Regions from separate parts of the Thioflexithrix psekupsensis genome, predicted to be linked through region 1. Evidence: predicted binding sites of a transcription regulator. Region 1 holds the regulator's gene; the other holds the start of a gene.
The links. The regulator HrcA, encoded in region 1, represses chaperone genes, less so after heat shock. The targets are predictions, from matches to a motif close to TTAGCACTCNNNNNNNNNGAGTGCTAA.

Region 1 (11,883 bases):
TTGCCGATTAAGTGACTTAATTGTCCAATTTTTTCGCGGCTTTGACCTGTGACAATGGCACCGCGAAAGGTTGGCCGTCCATTGATTTCTAAACGCGCCAATAGCGGTTTTTCTCCATAATCACGAATCAATTTAACATAAAGGAACGGGCCTACATAAGCCACATCAATTTGATTTTTTCCTAATTGCTCAACATGTTGTTCATAATCTGCACTGATCATCAGTTCAATATCTAAACCTGTTTCAACCGTTAAATAATCCACCAAAGGCATAAATTTAGTCATCAGTTCTTGTGCGGTTAAATAAGGGTGAATGGTTAAACGCAACTTTTCTGCAATAACCTGTGAAGGAAGCCATATTAAAAGAAATAGACTCAGAAAATTTATTTTTTTCATGTTCATTCACCTAAAAAATTACTGCTCTAATTTACGCACAATTTCCCGCAAACCATCATAATCCGAATCAAGCACAGGAACGAAATTGGTTAAATTGGCTCTAATTGCGCTTAAAATATACCAAAATTATGTGAGATATAAAAACAAATTAAGTTCTAATATCTAGCTAGATATTAGGTATAAGATACTGTTTAATTTTATTAAACTTAAACACTTTACCTGACAAAAAGGTCTCAAACATACTAGTGACTTCTTTAAAGCTTGATAGACGATGAAAATTCTTTCTGACCCAATTCTTACCTTGAAGCCAAATATCCTCGACTGGATTTTGCTCTGGGGCATTGGGCGCAAATCTTAATAAACGAACTTTCCATTCTGATTCTGGAAGTCCCCCATTTAATTTCTCTAAATAAGTTCTTAAACCTTCAGAACGATGATAACTTGCACCATCCCAAATAATCACATGACGGGCTTCTTTATATCTGTAAATGAGCCAGTTAATAAAGTCTATCGTATATTTTGTATCAGCTTTCTTTGCCCTATCTAAAATAAATTCTCCCGTATAAATATTCACCGCTCCATACCACGTTTGAGAAGTGCGATAATTACTCATCTTTATTGACGTTCTTTCTCCTTTTTTCGACCAAACATAACCACAAATATCTCCCCACAACTGATGGCTTTCGTCTTGCATCCAGTACATTACCTCTCCACTTTCTATCTGTTCACGCTCCTTATCTATTAAATCCTTAATCTCTTTTTTTTTAGCTTCTACTTTTACCTCATCTTTTGCCGAATTCTCTTTGTGTGTCTTCTTATAACTTAAATTCGCTTCTTCTAATAATTTAGTATAAGAAGTATTTGAAGAATAGAAAACATCATACTCCTCTTTTAAGTATCTCTTTAGTTCCTCTATTGTTATTGTCTTCTTTTCTTGTATCCAATTAATCACATCTTCTCGTTCACGCGGCTTTAAATACCCTGGCGAGCCTTTATACGCTAACTTTAATCCTTCCACCCCTGACGCTAAATAAATGGCTTTCCATTTATCCACAAATTGCACACTGACACAACACGCTAAAGCCGCTTCCGCACGCACAAAACCAAGCAAAGACATTCTTACTGCCATCGCTCGCTTCACTTCTCTCGCTTCACCTGTTGACATTAACTCTTCTAAATCTTCATATCTCTTGTTCATTATTCTCTCCTATTTAAAAAGTATTATTATACGACTCTGAAAAAATTGGTATAGTTGGGGCTTGGGGGTGTTCAGTGATGGTCAATAAAGCGTTGCGTAGGGCTTCAATTTGCGCGGTAGGCAAATCGCGGCGCGTTAATAGCAGATGTTCAGAAATTTCAGGAGTCCACGCCAATACCCGTAATCCACGCTCTTGATATTTATAAACAATATCTTCAATGACCGCACCTGCATCGAATTCTCCCATTAATACGCCCAAAGCCACATTATCATGGCTGCCTAGAAATTCATGCCACGCCAATTGTTCAAGCGTAACTCCTGATTCGCGCAACAAATAATCTTGCATTAAATGGCTCATGGTTGAACCTTGCGCGCCAAAAGCAAAACGTTTATTAATCACCTCTTTAATTTGCTGAATAGGCGAATCTTTATGCACCACAATCGCGCCGCGAAAAGTCGGTGTTCCTGCGGTTTCTAAACGCACCAATAAGGGTTTTTCCCCATATTTTTCTATTAATTTAACATAGGGAATAGAACCAATATAAGCAATATCAATTTTATCTTCACCCAATTCTTGAACATGTTGTTCATAACTTTGACTGATAATCGGATGAATTTCAATCCCTGTTTTTTCGGTTAAATAATCAGTTAAAGGCGTGAATTTTTCTAACAATTGTTGTGCCGTTAAATAAGGAAAAATATAGAGGTTAAGTGTCTCTTTAGCCTGTACGGGAGAAAATAAAAGGTGGAAACAGAGCAGAATAAAGCCCGCTCCCTGAGTTAAGGGGATGTAACGCATGGGGACTCCTTTGGTGAATTTGCGAGATATTGAATTTTAATATCTGGCGCGGTATTTTCTATCTATAGCAAAAAAAAAGCAAAAATGCGAGTGAGAAAATAATTATTTTTAATAATGTATTATTCTAAGAATGAAACCGTAAAACGCGCTAAGTCTTATCTTCTAATCTTGAGGCCAATGGCTGAAAGGAAAAGGCTTATCTTCGGTGGTAAAAGTTAAATAGCGTGCCACTTGATAACTATACGTGCAAAGTCCTTGAGAAAATAACTGTAAACGCTGATTAATCTCGCCCGTTATCAACAAAGTAACAAATTGAAAAAAAGCAATTCCCGCAATAATAAAACGCAGGAAAAAATAAATCACCACAAATAACAGCAAAAATAACCCACGTTGCCACGTGCTTAATTGTCCCACATGTCGCTGCCACACGGAAACTTGATTGTTCTCTGGACGATCTTCAGATATTTGCATGATAGATTTCTCTGTCGGTCAACATAAAAAAAATGATAACACCCAAAATGGCGTGTTATCATCGAATGAATCCATTACCTTTACGTATTAATCACGTATTGATTCGGTTTAATAACCACCTTTGCGTTTGGTGTCGGGTAAGCCACCAATTTTACTGGCTTCTTTATCGGGATTGTGTGGAAATAAAGCATAAAGGGCTTTGGCTTCAAGACTGCTGTCATCCCAAACTTCTTTCATGGCTTTCACCAAATTACGCATATTGGGCTGATTTCCACCATTGTTAATATACTGATCACGCAAGTAATTGATCACATCCCAATGTTTTTCCGTTAATTCGGGAACATCTTCTGCTTGCGCAATGATTGGGGCTAATTCTTCACTCCAATCGTCTAAGTTTAATAAAAAACCATTCGCATCTGTTTCGATGGTTTTACCATTCAATTCATAGGGCATAATAACCTCCGCTATTTAAGTGCATTCAAACACACATTTTGTCATTTTATTTAGGGTAGCCCATCTATTGTTATCATTTTTAAGTCAGTCCAGCGTGTGTAAAACACTGATCGGGTGGTTAGCTCCACACAATGTAACGATCTTCAAAAGTTAAATCAAGTTGTGACAAGTGTTGTATTTATTGCTATGTTAGCAGGAATTAAATTTTGATTTCTTTTAAGGGGCAGAACGGCGATGCGTCATTTTCAGCTACAAATAAAATTTTATATTCAATTCAGTCTATTACTGGCGATGGTGAGTTATAGTGGGTTCAGTTTCGCCACTTTAACCCGCGTAGACAGCACATCAGGCACGGTGTTAAAAGGCGCGATGTCCGAATTTTTAATGATTCGGGTCAATGATGCGCAAGGGGGAATTCGTGCTGGGGTTAAGTTGGGATTTTCTTTGACCAATACGGCCTGTGAAGCGGTCAATGTTGCCGTGTTGGATGTGTTAGACGGCGGCGTGAGTGATGCCCAAGGCATAGTACATGTTCGGCTCAATGCCGCTTCGCCGTTGGTGACTGCGGGTATTCATACCGTAGACGCGTGGATTGCAGATGAACCGGCGGTGCGTTTAACGATTCCCCTTATCGTAGAACAGCACAACAGTCTTTTTGTCACTCAAGGGCAGTGTCAAACCGTCAATGTAGGACAAACCGCGCAGCCTATTATTTTTCGTTTTTTAGATAACGGTGGCTTGCCGCGAACACTGATTGATGTGCGTTTTGAACTGCACGATAGCAATGGCACGGTGGGAGATGGTTTGTTAATTGTAAGCGGCACGACCAATGAACAAGGACAAGTGCAAACCTTAGTCTCTACCACTCGTGCTGGAAAATGGACGGTTTCAGCGCACGCTCGCACCGCGTTAGATTTTACTGCTTCTCTGGGGATTACTGTCTTGCCAATGGAAGCCAGTGTGTTAGCTCCTGTGGCTGGAGAACAGCAATCGTTAAATGCGGGGCGTTTATCTGAACCGTTTATTTTTGTTTTACAAGATGTTTTTGGCAATGTGCCTATCACGCAAGAAGGGCAAACGGTTCACTTTTCGGTGGTGACTCCCTCTGGAATCACGACTACTACGGGCTTAACCCGCACCACTGCCATTAGCAATGCCCAAGGTCAGGTCAGCACGCAATTTACCGCGCCCGACGTATTAGGCACTTACCGCATTCAAGCCAATTTACCCAACCGTCCTGCCAACAGTGGCATGACCTTAGTGGTGCAAAGCGCATTGCCGGGTTTACCCAGTTTGGGATTTGGTACGGTGACGGATGAGGCGTTATCTGTTTTAGCGCATGGCACGCGCACTGTTTTTGCGGGCGGGGTTTCGGTGAACGGCGGCAGTTTTTTACAAGAGAGTGTCATCAGTTCGACGGCCGCAAGTGTGCATTTTCAAGCCTTACTCAGTGTTGATCCGCAAGATGTGGGACAAATGGCTGATGTTTTTGTGCTGCTTGCCCATACGCCTCCTCCCCTCGCCACTCAGGCAAGCACGATTTATATGGTGACTCCACAAGGATTGCCGATATGGCAGCCGGAAATGGGTTTGGCTGCAATTCAAGCATTTCAAGCCAATACGGTTTTACGCGCCCATGAGGTGCTTGATATTTATCGGGGAACTTTTCCGCATTTGGGTTGGACGCGCTTATTATTCGGTTATCGTTTGAAAGACAAAGCTCAGTATGTGTTTCATTTAGAACATTGGGTGAGTGTGTTGGTGCAGTAAATGCTGTGTTTTATGTCGGATCGGTTTAAGCGATGCCGTTTGCGCATTTTTATGATAAATCAGGCTTAATTTGCTTTATAATAGCCCACTTTTTAAGTTTGCTGCGCACCTTACGCAGGGACAGTAGGAATTTTGATTCTTTCCTGATGCGCGGAGAAGCAAACGACGCTCAAGTTTATTAGGTTGCAACTTTCAGGATTAAATTAAATTTATGTTTAAACGCTTACGCGGTCTGTTTTCCAACGATTTATCTATCGATTTGGGGACAGCGAATACCTTAATTTATGTTCGCGGTCAGGGCATTGTGTTAAATGAACCGTCGGTGGTGGCGATTCGGCAAGGTCGAGAAAGTAACGGCGCAAAATCAATTGCGGCGGTTGGAGCTGAAGCCAAATTAATGTTGGGACGCACACCGGGACATATCACGGCCATTCGTCCTATGAAAGATGGGGTGATTGCTGATTTCACCGTTACCGAAAAAATGTTGCAGTATTTTATTCGTAGGGTACATGAAAATCGTTTTTTGCGGCCGAGTCCGCGGGTGTTAATTTGTGTGCCGTGCGGTTCGACCCAAGTAGAACGTCGTGCCATCCGCGAATCCGCACAAGGCGCAGGCGCACGTGAGGTGCATTTGATTGAAGAACCCATGGCCGCGGCGATTGGCGCAGGAATGCCCGTCAGTGAAGCCACGGGATCAATGGTTCTGGACATCGGCGGCGGCACAACTGAGGTCGGTGTGTTGTCGTTAAACGGGATTGTTTATTCTGAATCTATTCGTGTGGGTGGGGATCGTTTTGATGAGGCGATTGTGGGTTATGTGCGTCGTCATTACAGTACGTTGATCGGGGAAGCCACGGCTGAATATGTAAAACATCAAATTGGTTCTGCATTTCCTTTGCGCGAAATTCGGGAAGTCCATGTTCGCGGTCGTAATTTGGCCGAGGGGATTCCGCGTAGTATTAAATTAAACAGCAATGAAGTGTTAGAAGCTCTGCAAGAACCTTTGCAACAAATCGTCGGCGCAGTGAAAACCGCTTTAGAAAAAATTCCCCCCGAATTGGGATCAGATGTGGCTGAAAAAGGCATGGTTTTAACGGGAGGTGGTGCGTTATTACCGGGTATTGATCGTTTATTGATGGAAGAAACGGGTTTACCGGTGATTTTAGCGGATGATCCGTTGACTTGTGTTGCACGTGGGGGTGGCCGCGCTTTGGAAATGATTGAAGAACATGGTGTGGATGTGTTTGCTTTAGATTCTTAATATTATGGTTGCCTATTTGCTGTACGTGGGGAGTTTTTGTTATTAAACAGCCGCTTTTTTTACATGTCCCATCACCAACGATTAAATTGATTTTATTTGCCAGTTTGTCGCTGGGATTAATGATGGCGGATCATCATGAAGTGGAATATATCGATACTGCCCGTGCGCAATTGGCGGTGCCGGTGTATGCGCTGCAATATTTGGTGGATTTGCCGGGTCGGATTGCTGAAGAAGTGTCCAGTCGAATGCGAGATCGGGAATTGCTATTGGCAGACAGTCGTCATTTACGCCAGCAAAATCTGAAATTACAAGCCATGTTACAGAAATTTCAAGATTTACAGTTGGAAAATGAACGGCTACGCTCTTTACTCGATTCTACGCCAAATGTTGGGGAACGGGTGTTGATTGCGGAGGTTTTGGCGGTTGAGGTTGATCCCTTCGCCCGTAAAATGGTGATTAACAAAGGCACTTATCATGGGGTAAAAAAGGGACAACCTTTGTTAGATGCGCATGGCGTTATGGGACAGGTGATTGAAGCGACACATTTTTCTAGTGTGGTGATGTTGGTGACTGATCCGGATCATGCTTTGCCGGTGCAGATTGCGCGCACGGGCTTGCGTACTATTGCGGTGGGTTTGGGGGCGATCAATCGTTTAACTTTGTTATATTTGCCGAATAATGCGGACATTCAACCCGGAGATCGTCTGATTACCTCTGGGATTGGGGGACAATTTCCACCGGGTTATCCAGTGGGCGAGGTGATGGAGGTGAGTTTAGACATTGGTCAGCCTTATGCGCAAGTGCAGGCTAAACCCAGTTCTTTGTTGGAACGTAACCGTGAAGTGTTACTTGTTTGGCGTGATGAGCCGCCATTGCCACCGCCCCCTGCTCCCCCCGATGACATCGACGACATCGTTCCCGCACAACCTTAAAACTCCATTTTTTCTCCAATTTCCTTTACGGTATGCCTGTTATGAGTGTTGAAAAACATCAAGGTGGCTGGGTGATTGTCACCAGTTTTGTGCTTGCGTTGATGTTATCGATTGTGCCGTTGCCGGTGTGGGCGGTGGAATGGCGGCCAGATTGGGTGGCGATGGCGTTGATTTATTGGTGTATTGCAACTCCGCAACGTGTGAGTGTGGCGACGGGGTGGACGGTGGGTTTGGTACAAGATGTGTTAAGTAATGTGTTACTCGGACAACATGCGTTAAGTTTGAGTATAGTGGCTTATTTTAGTGTACAAATGCACCGTCAAGTGCGTATTTTTCCCGTGTGGCAACAGGCCATGTTTGTGGCGTTGTTGATTGTTGGCAGTCGTTTTCCGGAGTTATGGATTCGCGGTACGTTGAATTATCCCTCGTTGGGTTGGGCGTTTGCGTTGCCTGCTGTGACCAGTTTAATTTTATGGCCGTGGTTGTTTATTTTGCTGAGAGATTTAAGACGGTATTATCGGGTGATGTGAATTGTTCTGTGACAACATGGATTAGAAAAATCCCCAAAAAAATCTGGCAAAGAGATTGAAGCTTTATTAGCTACAATATACCCAACGGAGTCTATAAACCAATTCGTTTTTTATACTTCGTTGGCTATATCATACACATTGCACTTATTTTAAGGGATAATTCATTATGGCAAATATTTTTAGTAAAGAAATCAGAACGGTTGTCGGTGAATGGGTAGAATCACCGCGAATTCAGGCGATTATTGTCCTGATTATTGTTTTTAATGCCGTCACTTTGGGGTTAGAAACGTCAGAGGCAATTGTGGCAAAATATGGTTTTATTTTAAGTTTTATTGATAGCTTTATTTTGGGGATTTTTATCTTAGAAATTCTGCTGAAATTATACGCATTTGGTTGGCGTTTTTTTAAGAGTGGTTGGAATATTTTTGATTTTGTGATTGTGGCGATTGCGCTCATGCCGTCGAGTGGTTCTTTATCCGTATTGCGGGCATTGCGGATTTTACGGATTTTGCGCTTGATTTCTTTTATCAGTCAATTGCGCTTGATTGTTGAGGCGTTGTTAAAATCATTACCGGGCATTGCGTCGATTGCGGGCTTGGTTTTACTGATGTTTTATGTGTCTGCGGTGATCAGTACGCGGATGTTTGGTGAGAGTTTTCCGGAGTTTTTTGGCACAATTGGCGCGTCCATGTATACCTTATTCCAAGTCATGACTTTGGAAAGTTGGTCGGCGGGGGTCGCTCGTCCTGTCATGGAACTATATCCTTATGCGTGGTTATTTTTTATTCCGTTTATTTTATTCACTACTTTTACCATGCTTAACTTATTTGTGGCGATTATTGTCGATACCATGCAGCAAGTGCATAAGAAAGATCGAGATGCAGCGCAACAATTGATTCAAGAAGCACAACAAGCTGCCGAAAGTGAACAGCAATTATTGTTAAAAGAAATTCAAGGATTAAAAGGTGAATTGAAGGAATTACGGTTATTATTAGAAAAACGGCCGATCTCTGATTAATCACCCTGCCCTGCTGATTTTCTAAGAAAAAATCAGCAGGGATTTTTTAATTAATTTTGCGATCCTTGATGCAGTGCCGATCCCAACAATTGCGCGGTTAAATCGACAATGGGAATCACCCGATCATAATTCATGCGCGTTGGCCCAATCACGCCTAATACACCAATCACTTCCCCCGCTAATCCATAAGGCGCAGCCACGACGCTACAATCATCAAAAACGGAATAACCCGATTCTCCACCAATAAAAATTTGCACGCCTTCGCCCGTTAAGGCTTGATCTAATAAGCCTAATATTTCTTGTTTCTCATTAAACGCCACGAATAATTCGCGCAATTTATCCACACGACACAATTCATCCACATCCATTAAATTAATTTGTCCCGTCAAGACCAAATCGCTTTGTTCGGCTTCCACATCGTCTAAGGCTTGGCGGGTGGTGGTCATTGCCCATTGTAGAGATTCGTCCAGATCGCGCTGCGCTTCTTGTAATTCCTGCAATAAAGACTGACGCACTTGATCCACCGACTGCCCGCCAAAAGCCGCATTTAAATAGTGACTCACTCGTTCTAATTCTGAGGGAGAATAATCGCGGGTGGTTTCAATGAAACGATTTTGTACTTCGCCATCATTTAACACTAAAATCGCCAATACGCGATTTTTTCCCAACATTAAAAATTCAATGTGACGCAATACTTTTGCCCGTCGCCGTGGCAACATGACTACGCCTGCAAAGCGGGTCATTTCGGACAATAAATCTGACGTGTAAGCCAACACGGTTTTGGCATTTGGTAAACTGGGCAAGTGGGTTTTAAATCGTTGACGCAACAGGGCTTCTTCTTGTTGTTGTAAGGGTTTGACTTGTAACAGGGTATCGATAAAAAAACGATACCCCAAAGGTGTCGGCACACGCCCTGATGAAGTATGCGGCGAAAAAATTAAGCCCATGTCTTCTAAATCGGCCATGACGTTACGAATCGTCGCTGGACTCAAATCCCACGCTAATTCCCGTGACAGCGTTCGTGAACCCACCGGCTGCCCGTCACGAATGTAGCGTTCCACCAACGCTCGAAATAAATGCGCCGCTCGTTCGGAAAGTTGGGATGTGTCCGTTTTATTGACTGGTTTATTGATTTGATGTTCAGACATTCGCGCAAAATCCGTCTAAAAAAGCCATTCCCCCACAGCGTAGCTTGCACGCTGCCCCTTACGCAAGACATCAGTTTGGTGATTTTCCGTTATTGGCAGATGTTTGCGGCTATTCTCATCTCGCATTAATTTAGCACTCTACTGGCTAGAGTGCAAAAACCATTACATTCTGCTAAAACCTTGTTACTATGGATTCGCGGTTAGGCGAAAAACCGTATAGAGAGTAAAATAACGGCTTTTGAAGGTCTGATTGAGTCTGAATCATACCACATCACACCCCATCACACCGAATTTAAGATAACACGAAGATAACACAACTATGTTCAACAGTATTGGCTTAATCGCTAAACGTGGCGACCCGCGTGTCAAAGACACTTTACAATCGCTTGTGCGCTATTTGCAGCAGCAAAATCTGGATATTGTGATTGATGCGCCGAGTTCTCGTCTTTTATTAGAAAAATCCTTGCGTATCGCCGCAAATACGGAAGCTCTCGGCACGCAATGCGAATTGATTATTGTCATCGGAGGAGACGGGACCTTGTTGCAAGCGGCGCGGCTTTTGGCTAAGTATGATGTGGCGTTGTTGGGGATTAATTTAGGCCGTTTGGGTTTTCTCACTGATATTTGTCCCACGCAAATGGAAAGTTATTTAGATGAAATTTTAGGTGGGGCTTTTTTAGAAGAAGATCGTTTTTTGATTTATGCCGAAGTGTACCGTGATGGGCAATGTATTGCGCATTCTAACGCGCTCAATGATATGGTGATTCACCGTTGGAATATGGCGCACATGTTGGCGTTTGAAACGACGATTAATGGTCATTTAGTCAATCGCCAACGTTCCGATGGTTTAGTGATTGCCACGCCTACGGGATCAACGGCTTATGCGTTATCGGGTGGTGGTCCGATTATTCATCCGTCGCTTAATGCGTTAGTTTTAGTTTCGATTTGTCCGCATACATTAAGTAATCGTCCGATTGTGGTTGATGGCGACAGTTGCATTACTGTCACCATTGATCCGTATCAAGCGGGACAAGCGCAATTGAGTTGTGATGGTGTATTAGTACAACAAGTGATTCCCGGTGATCGCATTGTGGTAGAAAAACGGCAACATATTCGCCTCATTCACCCCCAAGGACATGATCATTATGCGACATTAAGGGCTAAATTAGATTGGGGGAAAGCGGTTTAATCATGTTGCACCGTTTGCAAATCGAAAATATCGCCATTGTCGAACGTCAAACTTTACATTTGACGCAAGGTTTAACCGTGATTACGGGAGAAACGGGCGCAGGTAAATCTATTTTAATCGACGCATTAAGTGTGGTTTTAGGCGCACGCGCAGACAGTGGTGTTGTGCGACAGGGCTGTGAACAGGCGCAAGTGTCGGCCGTGTTTCGTTTAAGCGAATCGATGATCAATTGGTTACGCGAACGCGATTTGACTTTGGAAGAAGCAGAAGAAGACGATTGTGTGATTCGTCGAGTCATTACCGCTAAAGGGCGTTCGCGCTGTTATCTTAATGATCGCCCTGTTTCCTTGCAAACCTTGAAAGAATTAGGTGAGCAATTGGTCGATATTCACGGACAACATGCGCATCAATCTTTATTAAAATTAGACGTGCAACGCGATATTTTAGATGCCATGGCGACTGATCCCAATTGTCGGGCGCAAGTGACGCGAATGTATCAGGAATGGCGCGAATTAAATCAAGCCTTAACCACTTTAGGCGGCGAAGCCCGAGATCGGGATGCGCGTTTGGCGTTATTGCGTTATCAAGTGCAGGAATTAGAACAATTTGAATTAACCGATACGGCATTAAAAGAACTTTCTGAAGAACATAAATTATGCGCCAATTCGCAACGTTTATTAGACAATGTGCAGCGGGTTTTATCTTATTTAGATGCCGAA
Region 2 (11,883 bases), on a different contig from region 1:
CCCCCTGTTCTAAAACCAAAATCCGATCCACATCAACCAGCGTACTCAAACGATGCGCAATAAACAAAGTCGTCACACGGAGTTGTCGCAGATGACGCATAATTTGCGCTTGCGTAAAATGATCCAGACTACTGGTCGCTTCATCCAATAATAAAATACGTGGTCGATGGGCTAAGGCTCTGGCCAAAAGTAAACGTTGTCGCTGGCCGCCGGACAAAGTCACTGCCCGATCATGTAAAATGGTATCCATTCCCATGGGCAATGCCGCAATATCGCTTGCCACCGCACTGAGATGAGCCGCTTGCCAAGCATCAGCAATTGTCAGCGGACGGCCACTGATAATACTAGAGCCAATATCCCCTTCCACCAATTGACCATTTTGTAAAACTACACCGAGTTGACGGCGTAATTCTGCCACATCAATCGTTGTCAAATCATAACCATTATAACGAATACAGCCACTTGTAGGCTGTTCAAAACCCAGCAACAGACGCAATAAAGTTGTTTTACCACAACCCGACGCGCCCACAATCGCCACCCATTCACCGGGGTCAATATGCACCGTCAAATCGCGTACGATGGGCGATTGATCAGCCTGATAAGCAAAATATACCCGTTCAATATCAATACTGCCGTCTAATTTCACAGATAATCCACCGCGTCGCTCCAAAGACGCGTGTAAAATGGTCTGCGCCCGCTCGTACCACGGAATAACAGACAACAACCCCAAACCCACATAAGTCAAACTCAACATTGACCCCGTCAACACAGCAAAAGCCGCGTTAAACACAAAAAATTGACTGGTGGTCAAATGCGTCGCCCAACCCCACACACTCACCGCAGCCACAATCGCCACCAAACTCAATAAGGTCAACAATCCCATTACCGATTGTAGACTATTACGCCACGTGGCGGCTTGTAAGGCACAGGTTTGTTGGCGGGTAAAGGCCGTGTGCCATTGCGCGAAAGCCCGATTTTCCGTGCCACTGCTGCGCAATTTTGTGATACCATTAAGCCATTGCAGCAATAATCCAGACAAATGGCCGGCTTGTTCACTGACTTCGCGTTCATATTTAACAATGCGCATTCCGCCGGCCAAAGTGATTGCCACGGCAACGCTAACCATTCCCACTGCCAACAGCGTCAACGGCACACTGTATGCGGCCATCAACATTACGGTGAATACAACAAATAATCCGTGTAATAATCCCGTCAACATCGCACCGCTTAACCGCTGGCGAATAGCCGCGATCCCATTGATACGAGCGGCCAAATCGCCCGCGCTGTAATGGCGAAAAAATCCCGCAGGTAATTTTAATAAACGATCCCATGCCGCGCTGTGCGTGGCCACGTCCATCCATACGCCCATACGTTGTGAGACAAAGTGCTGATACAAACCCAATAACCACGTTCCTATTGCAATACTGCTTAATCCCAATGCCAGAAACAACAATTGACGTTGATTCCCTGTAGGTAATAAGTTTTCAATCAAATGTCCCATTGCCCACGGCATTAACAAACCTAATCCCGCCGTCAACACACTGATTACAATTAAAATCGCAGCCGCCACCGATTGCCCACGCAGCGCAAAACGCAATAAATCCACTAAACCCACAGGATGCGATGGCAAAGGACGGTAAAACATCAACGCTTTAGGTTTTAGTAACGCGGCAAAAGCAGCATTAACAGCATGTGTGGTCTGATGTTGTGGATCGTGTGCCACATATTTGCCGTAATGACGAAGCAGCGCGTATGGGCGATGGTCTATGCGATTAAAAGCCAGCAAATCACCACTGTCTTGTTGCCACCAATTTTCCTCTAAACGCACTTGACGCTGTGGCACATCGGCCGCAATATGGGCTAAGGGATGAGTTGTATTTTCCAATGGCGCGTTAAAAGTCAATCCGTTGTGCTGGCCTAAAATTTGGCACGCCGCCCACACATGTTGTAATTCTGATGGTGAGGTAAATCTATGCGGTGAGTCTATTTCTAAGGCAGATGCTTCAGATTCTGATGGCAATTCTAATAATGTAGGGGTTTCAATCGCATCCTGAGCAATGGCGTGATGTTGAGCATCAGCCATCAACCGTTGATACGCGCCTTCTTGTGCCAATAGGGAAGTATGATGGCCGCGTTGCACAATTTTCCCCGCTTCCAACACCCAAATTTCATCGCAATCCCGTAACGTCGATAAACGATGGCTGAGAATAAAACAAGTACAACCGCGTCGTCGTAAATGGGCATAAATACGTTGTTCGGTGGTGATGTCCAACATGCGCGTGGCTTCATCAAGAATTAAAATGGTGGGATTGCGCGTCAAAGCGCGAGCGATTTCCAAGCGTTGCCATTCGCCTCCACTGAGATTACTGCCATTTTCTAGCAACACATGGTCATAACCGCCCGTACGCGATTCAATCCACTCATGAAGACAGGCATCGCGTGCCGCTTGGATCATGTCTGCTTCGGTAATATCTGATTGCCACAAAATCAAATTATCGCGGATACTGCCCGCAAAAATACCACCATCTTGATCCACCAAAGCCACCGCTTTATTAAACGCGGCGCGGGAAATATCGGCACGACGACGACCATCAAAAAAAATTTCACCGTGATCAGGCAGATACAAGCCCGCAAGTAAATGCGCCAACGTTGATTTACCACTGCCCGACATGCCGACTAAGGCAATATGTTGGCCGGCCGTTAGACGGGCATTCAGATTATGTAATATTGGCGGGGCTAATGCGCCAAATTTAAAACTCACTTGACGCAGTTCAATCGCACCCGATAATGGCGTATCAGATTGGCTGGGCGTTTCTGTCAATAAGGGATCCGTGGCGTGGGTCAACACATCATCAAGACGTTGTACATCTCCGCTTAATGCCTGAACATTGCCGAGCGTATCAAATACCCGATGAATCGCACCACTCAAACTCATGGCGAGACTTTGCACGGCCACCAATGCGCCCAAAGTCAGCGTACCGTCCATCATACTCAATCCCCCCACAAGCAAAATGCCAATACTCAACAAAACATACAGCAAACTGGGCAAGGTACTGAGTAATAAAATACTGTTACGCCACTGTTGTTGTGCATTGAGAACGGTGGCGTGTAAACTGCTCCAACGGGTGAAAAAATGAGCTTCATGACCTGCGGCTTTAATCGATTCAATCGAATACAAACCATTTAAGGCATTTCCCTGCCAACGACTTTGTGCCAACGCCGTGGGCGGGCTGCACTCAGTATGACGGCGTGTCAGCCAATGCAACAACGCCCCATTCAGCAAAACAACGCCAAAAGTGAGTAATGCAATCAGCGTATCAAAGGTGAGCATCACCAGCGCGTAAGCCACTGCCATGAATAAAGCCAGCACACCCGCTAAAGTTTCTCCGGCCAACAAAGCGGCCAGCCGTTGATTTAACGCCACTCTCTGGAGAATATCACCGGCGGATCGTTGTCGATAAAAGTGCAGTGGCAAACGCAACACATGCCATAAAAACTGTCCTGACCACGTCACATTTAAATGGGTTTGGAAACGGTTAAGGCCTTGTGTTTGTCCCCAAGTGAAGCCCATGCGCAATACAGCAGCCAACAACATACCGATCAGTAGCAAAAACAGCCCATCCGTTTGTTGTGCCAGCCAATATTGATCGATAAACAGTTGTAATAATACAGGCATCGCCACCTGTAAAGGCAGTAGCACCAGCCCAAACACGCCCAAACCCAACAATGTTCGCCAATGCGTCCACAAACGTTGTCCCAAGCGATTCAATAAACTGGGTTTATTCTCACTGCGGGTAAAGGTAGGACTGGGAATAAATTCCAGTACAACGCCTGTAAAATCGGTATCAAATTCTTGTGCGGTGATTGTGCGCCGTCCGCTGGCGGGATCGTTGAGATACACGCAATGGTTGCCAAAACCTTCGATCACCAAAAAATGGTTAAATCGCCAAAAAGCGATCAATGGCAAGTGCATTTGCTGTAATTGTGCGGGTTCACGGCGATAACCTTTGGCGCGTAGTCCGTAGCTTCGGGCGACGTGGATTAAATGACTGGCTTTGCTGCCGTCGCGGTTAATACCACATTCATTGCGTAACGTTTCGATGGGAACATGTCGCCCGTGATAAGCCAACACAATAGCCAACGCCACCGCGCCACATTCGGCCGTTTCCATTTGCAATAAAGTGGGCGTTTGAACGCGATCTTTTCGCCCAATCTCTGGCATCTTCGGCAACAAAATCCGCCACCAATGACGGGGGGCAGTGACGATGAGTGGTTGATCCAACGGTTCTGGAGCGTGATGATGACGTAGAGCGGATGGACGGAATAGGGAGTGCAACGGCACAGGATCAGCCTTTAAAAATAAGGGAAGAGTATTATTTTTGCGTAACGATTTACAAGCGCAATTTTCTCATTTCTTCTTGCAAGCGCACACTGACTTTTAAGGCAGTCTCTAATAATGCGCTATATTCGCTTGTTTTTTCATCGACTTGCAGAGCTTCTAAGCTGCTTAAATCGATTTCAAAATGCGCAGGGTCAAATTCAGGATTTTCTCGAAAAATACGTTCCGTACTTAAAGCCCGCACCAAATCACGGCGAGTTAAATGCAAGGCTTGAATAATACGAGTGCGATCCGTCAAATGTACCGAATGTCCCACCGCTTTTAATTGATCTAAGACGCGAATGTGTTGAATAATTTGATTATAATTCTTTACTTCTTTTAATAATCCAATCAGGGTCGCATAACGAATAATTTGTTTATCTTGCTTAATCTGTAATAACGCTAAAATTAAACTACTCAATAATGGTAAAACAATATAAAGCCAATTGTCCATACTGAAATAATCCGTGATTCCTAAGCACACCATCAGCAAGGTACTCATAATAATGGCTTGTTTCCAATAATAATTTTTGGGATATAATAAATGATCAGGATTTTTAATGGCGGTGAGCGTGGCTAATTCTTCGCGGCGGATTAATAATTCCTCTGTGTCGGGCAAGGCGTTATCGTAAGAAGCATAAATAATAGGCTGTTCTTCATGTGGATGACTTGCCGTCGATGGATTGGATTTTTGCATCAGCGTCATTAATCCGCGATGCAATAAAACCCCTAATGCGCCACCCACTGCCACAGAAATAATAATAATTTCAATGATTCTTAGCATAAAAAATACCTTGTATTTTCTGAATGTATTAAGTTTTTGAACATGCTATGCTTGCTCTTTGTGAACATATTTATACCGCCAATGGGATTCAAGCTATGGGACGTTATTCTGGCATTATATTACATCCAACCTCTCTGCCCGGACGGTATGGAATCGGAGAGTTAGGCGATCAAGCCTTTCAATTTGTTGATTTTTTAGCCAAATCAGGGCAAACATTATGGCAAGTTTTACCTCTGGGTCCAACGTCATTTGGTAATTCACCTTATCAATGTTTATCGGCTTTTGCGGGTAATCCATTGCTGATCAGTATCCAGCGTTTACAACAACAAGGCTTTCTACCCGAATTCAGTGACGCAGTCGATGGCCTTACAAACGCACATCAAGTTGATTTTGCCCGTGTCATTGAGCAAAAAATGCGCTGGCTGCGCCAAGCCTATCAAGGATTTTTGCAACATGCCACCCCAGAACAACACACCGCTTTCGCCACTTTTGCCCAAAAACAACCGTGGTTAGACACTTACACCTTATTTGCCGCACTAAAATCCGTCCATCAAGAAAAAAGTTGGCACGAATGGCCACGTGCTTTTGCACAACGCGACCCCGCTGCCTTGCAACAATTTCGACACGATCATTCCAATGAAATCGAATTTCATGCCTTTTTACAATTCCAATTTTTTCAACAATGGACAGCCTTAAAACAATACGCTAACGAAAATCATATTGATATTATTGGTGATTTACCCATTTTTGTGGCTTATGACAGTGCGGATGTGTGGGCAAATCCAGAATTGTTCAAACTAGACGCAGGCGGTCAACCCACAGTGATTGCGGGTGTTCCTCCCGATTATTTTAGTGAAACGGGACAACGTTGGGGGAATCCGATTTATGATTGGGCGCGCATGGCACAAGATGATTATGCGTGGTGGCGCGCTCGTTTTAGCAGCTTATTTGAGTTGGCGGATTGGGTGCGTATTGATCATTTTCGCGGTTTTGAGCAGCACTGGGAAATTCCCGCCTCAGAAGAGACGGCTGTCAATGGCTGTTGGGTAGATGGGCCGAAAGCGGATTTTTTCGATACCGTGGCGCGTTATTTGGGTCAATTACCGATCATTGCCGAGGATTTAGGCGTGATTACGCCCGAAGTGGAAGCATTGCGCCGTCATTGTGGTTTTCCCGGTATGAAAGTATTGCAATTTGCTTTTTTTGATGATGAAGCCACCGATTTCTTACCGCATAATTATGAAGTCAATGCCGTAGTTTACACGGGAACGCATGATAATAATACAACAAGAGCATGGTTTGAAAGTGAATTATCCGAACCTGACCGCGCCCGTTTACGTCGTTATACTGGGCGTTTTTTTATGGGCGATGCGGCCAGTGGGGAATTGATGCGTTTGGCATGGGCTTCTGTGGCGCGTATAGCGATTGTGCCGTTGCAAGATGTGCTGAATTTGGGCGAAGACGCACGAATGAATCGCCCCGGCACCACCACGTCACAGCAGTGGGGCTGGCGATTCACCGCCGCGGCGTTGACCCCTGAAGTGGCTCAACATTTGTCCCTGTTGTCAAAAACCTATGAACGATTCGGACGCAAAAAACACAAAAAAGTTAAAACCGAATAAGCCCCTATTGTTTTATATTGTATCACCATAACATTTGACTTTGGGTTTGCGGCGGTGAACTGGTGCCACTGCCTTGACCGCTGCTCCAAGTCGAAGAACTGGCCGCTGCGGGTGCACGGCGTTTTGGCACGGCTTCGGTAAAAAATGTTTCTGATCGAGACCCTGCTTGCCCCGGACGAGCGAGCAGTCCCGTGCGGGGATCGATCTGGACAGTGACCAGCCCCGCAGGTTTTTCTACGGGACGCTCTGGCCATTGTTGCAGGGCTGTTTTCATAAACTCAATCCACATGGGCAGTGCAGCACGTCCACCAGTCTCCGTTTTTCCCAGCGGACGGGGTTGATCAAAGCCTACCCATGCCGTAGCGACGATGTCGGGCATGTAACCTGAAAACCACGCATCATTTGGCCCATTGGTTGTTCCCGTTTTGCCGGCCAAATCGCTGCGCTCAGTGAAGGTGCGTTTAGCTTGGGCGGCTGTGCCTTGTGAAATCACATCTTGCAAAATCGATGTCATTAGCCAAGCGTTTTGAGGACGAATCGCCCGCGGTGCATAACGGGTTGTGGGGGATGTTCCGCTTTCGGTGGGAACAGAAAATTCAGCCAACGCATTTAATTCTGCTTCTTCCCGACTGACTGGTTTAGTGCTGGGCGGGGGAGATGTGGAGGGTTCTGCTTCTTGTGTGACTTGTACCGCCTCCACCTCGCAACTGTGACAGACCACTAAGGGATTGGCCTGATAAACCACTTTACCATTGTAATCTTCAATGTGCGACACCACGTAAGGCTCAATTAAAAATCCCCCATTGGCAAACACCGCATAAGCCCGCGCTAACTCCATCGGCGTAATTTCTCCCGTGCCTAAAGCAATGGTTAAATTCTTAGGAATGCGCTCGCGTTTAAAACCGAAATTCACCACGTAATCGATAGCCGTGTCCACACCTATTTTTTCTAAAATACGAATAGACACCAAATTGCGGGAATAAGTTAAGGCCTTACGAAAACTGGTTGGGCCATAGAAACGATGACTATAATTTTCAGGTTTCCAAATTTTATTGCCCACTTTGTATACCAACGGCGAGTCATTGATCATGGTGGCAGGGTGATAACCGTTTTCCAAAGCCGCCGAATAGATAAACGGTTTAAAATTGGAACCGGGTTGACGTAGGGCTTGTACCACGCGATTGAACTTACTGTGATAAAAATCAAAACCACCCACCAACGCAATCACTGCGCCATCATTGGGATTGAGGGCAACCAATGCGCCTTGAATACGCGGCACTTCGGCCAATCGCCATGTTACCGGGTCTGTGGGTTGGGCTTCTTCTACTTCTACTTCGTCGGCTTCGCGTAAGGCCGGCGGTGCCACTTTCCCCTTCACCGGCCGCACATAAATCACATCGCCCACATTGACTACATCTGTCACACGACGCGGAGAGGGATTAATGCGATTTTCGCCCGCGTAACGTCGCGCCCAATTCAAATTGTCCCACGATAAAGTAAAACGTCCCGCTTGGGCGTGATAGGCTGTGGCTGTATTATTTTCCACGGCCAACACTAAACTGGGATATAAATCGGCATAACGCGGGTAATTGGCCAAGGTTTTTTCAGCGAAGGCTTCCACATTTTCCGCAGGCAGCGTCACTTTATCCAGTACGCCCCCATAACCGTAACGTTCGGTGTACGTGTACAGAGACTTGCGCAGGGCTTGATTGGCGGCTTCTTGCAGCGGGGTGGTGATGGTCGTGTAAACACGATACCCGCCCGTATAAGCATCTTCGTAATGCGTTTGCATGTAAGCGCGCACCATTTCAGCCACGTAAGAAGATTCTGATTCCATCACCGTGCGACGTAAACTCGCGGTCATGGGAGCTTTTATGGCGTTTTCATACTCTGCTTGAGTAATATATTCCAATTCCATCATGCGCCGCAAAATGTAATTGCGCCGCTGCATGGCACGTTCTGGATTACTAACGGGGTTATTGCTGGAGGGTGCTTTTGGAATACCCGCCAACATGGCATATTCGGGCAAACTCAAGTCCTCAATCGAACGTCCATAATACACTTGAGCGGCCGCGCCAATCCCATAAGCCCGATGACCGAAAAAGATTTTATTTAAATACAGTTCTAAAATATCTTCTTTGCTTAATTCAGTTTCAATTTTAATGGCTAATAAGATTTCTCTTATTTTACGCACGAATTTTTTTTCAGGCGTTAAAAAAAAGTTTCGTGCCACCTGCATGGTGATGGTACTTCCACCTTGCGACAATTCGCCCGTAGAAAGTAGATTAACCGCGGCACGGGTTAAGCCTTTGACATCGACTCCGCGATGTTCAAAAAAACGACTGTCCTCTGCGGCCAATACGGCATTAATCATGGTTTGAGGAATTTGCTGGGCTTGCAATGGCATACGCCGTTGTTCCCCAAATTCGGCAATTAACTTTTTATCCTTAGTGTAAACACGCAACGGCACTTGCAATTGCACCTCGCGCAAGCTGTCTGTCGAAGGCAATTGCGGCATAAAATGCACGTAAATCACCGCAACACCCACCGCCACCAGCAGCACCATCAACAAGGCCATGTAAAAACTGAGCCGAACCAATCTCAGAAAATGTCGTTTCACACTCATCCCTTAATACCCGCCAAAAAACAAGTCAATATTAATTAATATTAATTTCGATTAAAAAAATAATAAATAGATTCAACACGATTGTCCCTGTTTACTGTGAGGGACAGGCGTTTGGTTATTATAACACTGATTAAGTGACCCTTTTTAACCTTTTTAGGCGATCATCTGAAATAATCAAGGAAAAAATACATTGTGTTTTGCACCCCCCAAGGGCGCGTAAAAAAGAAATACTAAAAATTTTTCACCCAACGACTCTTGACATCTCACCAAGCGACACTATTATTAGCAACCGATAGAGGTGAGTGCTAATCAAATTTTCTGAATCAGGGACGATCAAAATTGACCGCATTCACCCTAGATATGGATATTCCATATTTGTTAATTAAACCAATAAGTTATCAAAAACTTTTTTGTCCCAATCGCACAGAACCAAAACTGAGGAGAAAACCGCGATGCACATTCGTCCTTTACATGATCGTGTCGTTATCAAACGCATGGAAGAAGAACAAACCACACCCGGCGGTATCTTGATTCCTGACACCGCCAAAGAAAAACCCGCCCGTGGTAAAGTCTTGGCCGTCGGCAATGGCAAAATCATGGAAAACGGCCAAGTCCGTCCCTTAGATGTCAAGGTGGGCGACGTTGTTTTATTCGGTAAATACTCAGGCACCGAAGTCAAAGTCAATGGTGAAGAAGTCTTAGTGATGCGCGAAGACGACATTATGGGCGTATTAGCCAATTAATCTCTCCCAAGACCTTTATTTTTAACCCTTATTGACTGTTTTTAAAATTTTAAAAGGAAGGATACTATGGCTGCTAAAGAAGTCCGCTTTTCCGATGATGCCCGTCAACGTATGATTAAAGGCGTGAATATTCTCGCCAATGCGGTGAAAGTCACTTTAGGCCCCAAAGGTCGTAATGTCGTATTAGACAAAGCCTTTGGCGCGCCCACCGTCACCAAAGACGGCGTTTCTGTGGCAAAAGAAATCGAATTAGAAAACAAATTTGAGAACATGGGCGCGCAAATGGTGAAAGAAGTCGCCTCACAAACTTCTGACACCGCAGGCGACGGCACCACCACCGCCACCGTATTGGCACAGTCTATTCTGACAGAAGGCTTAAAAGCCGTTGCCGCTGGCATGAATCCTATGGATTTAAAACGCGGTATTGATAAAGCCGTTTCTGTCGCGGTACAAGAATTAAAAAATCTGTCTAAGCCCTGTGCAGATGACAAAGCCATCGCCCAAGTCGGTACGATTTCCGCTAACTCTGACGACAGCATCGGTAATATTATCGCCGAAGCCATGAAAAAAGTCGGCAAAGAAGGCGTGATTACCGTTGAAGAAGGCTCTGGTTTAGAAAATGAACTGGATGTAGTAGAAGGGATGCAATTTGATCGCGGTTACTTGTCTCCCTATTTCATCAATAACCAACAAACCATGAGCGCGGAATTAGAAAATCCTTTAATTCTGCTTTATGACAAAAAGATTTCTAACATCCGTGATTTGTTACAAATTCTGGAAGGCGTGGCTAAACAAGGTCGTTCTTTGTTAATTATCGCTGAAGATGTGGAAGGCGAAGCTTTAGCGACTTTGGTGGTTAATACAATTCGTGGTATCGTCAAAGTAGCCGCCGTGAAAGCCCCCGGTTTCGGCGACCGTCGCAAAGCCATGTTACAAGACATCGCGGTCTTAACAGGCGGACAAGTGATTTCTGATGAAGTGGGCTTGAGCTTAGAAAAAGCTTCTTTAGATGACTTAGGTCATGCCAAGAAAATCACAGTCACCAAAGAAAACACCACGATTGTTGACGGTTCAGGCAACCAAGCCGATATTAAAGCGCGTGTTGACCAAATTCGTGCGCAAATCGAAGAAGCCACTTCTGACTACGACCGCGAAAAATTACAAGAGCGTGTGGCCAAATTGGCTGGCGGTGTAGCCGTAATCAAAGTCGGCGCAGCCACCGAAGTGGAAATGAAAGAGAAGAAAGCCCGCGTTGAAGACGCATTACACGCCACCCGTGCTGCGGTAGAAGAAGGTGTGGTTCCCGGTGGTGGTGTGGCTTTAGTACGTGCGATCAAAGCGTTGGAAGGCTTAAAAGGCATCAACAGCGATCAAGACGCAGGTATTGAAATTGCGCGTCGTGCGATGGAGTCCCCTTTACGTCAAATCGTTGCCAATGCAGGCGGTGAGCCTTCTGTGGTGTTAAACCGAGTACGCGAAGGCGAAGGCAACTTCGGTTACAACGCCAGCACAGAAGAATACGGTGACATGGTGGCAATGGGTATTCTTGATCCCACCAAAGTGACTCGTTCAGCATTACAAAATGCGGCTTCTGTAGCAGGTCTGATGATCACCACAGAAGCGATGGTTGCTGAATTACCTAAGAAAGATGAGCCAATGCCTGCTGGCGGCGGTATGGGTGGCATGGGCGACATGGGCATGATGTAATTATCTGCTGCTGAGTCCTGTTT

Region 2: a site for HrcA is predicted at 9,693-9,719, ahead of groES (co-chaperone GroES). Genes of this name have one in related genera too.

The regions. Positions count from the first base shown of each region.
Region 1 is NZ_MSLT01000002.1:40,900-52,782, reverse strand. Features, by position in the region: gene phnD (phosphate/phosphite/phosphonate ABC transporter substrate-binding protein) at 1-395, opposite strand, end outside; gene TPSD3_RS01200 (IS630 family transposase) at 562-1,593, opposite strand; gene phnD (phosphate/phosphite/phosphonate ABC transporter substrate-binding protein) at 1,607-2,392, opposite strand; gene TPSD3_RS01190 (DUF4389 domain-containing protein) at 2,555-2,863, opposite strand; gene TPSD3_RS01185 (TusE/DsrC/DsvC family sulfur relay protein) at 2,972-3,316, opposite strand; gene TPSD3_RS01180 (hypothetical protein) at 3,551-5,086, shown strand; gene TPSD3_RS01175 (rod shape-determining protein) at 5,298-6,347, shown strand; gene mreC (rod shape-determining protein MreC) at 6,356-7,279, shown strand; gene mreD (rod shape-determining protein MreD) at 7,321-7,809, shown strand; gene TPSD3_RS01160 (ion transporter) at 7,976-8,827, shown strand; gene hrcA (heat-inducible transcriptional repressor HrcA) at 8,878-9,975, opposite strand; gene TPSD3_RS01150 (NAD(+) kinase) at 10,295-11,164, shown strand; gene recN (DNA repair protein RecN) at 11,167-11,883, shown strand, end outside.
Region 2 is NZ_MSLT01000006.1:254,146-266,028, reverse strand. Features, by position in the region: gene TPSD3_RS02315 (NHLP family bacteriocin export ABC transporter peptidase/permease/ATPase subunit) at 1-4,342, opposite strand, end outside; gene TPSD3_RS02310 (hypothetical protein) at 4,392-5,162, opposite strand; gene malQ (4-alpha-glucanotransferase) at 5,210-6,784, shown strand; gene TPSD3_RS02300 (penicillin-binding protein 1A) at 6,807-9,410, opposite strand; gene groES (co-chaperone GroES) at 9,863-10,153, shown strand; gene groL (chaperonin GroEL) at 10,220-11,860, shown strand.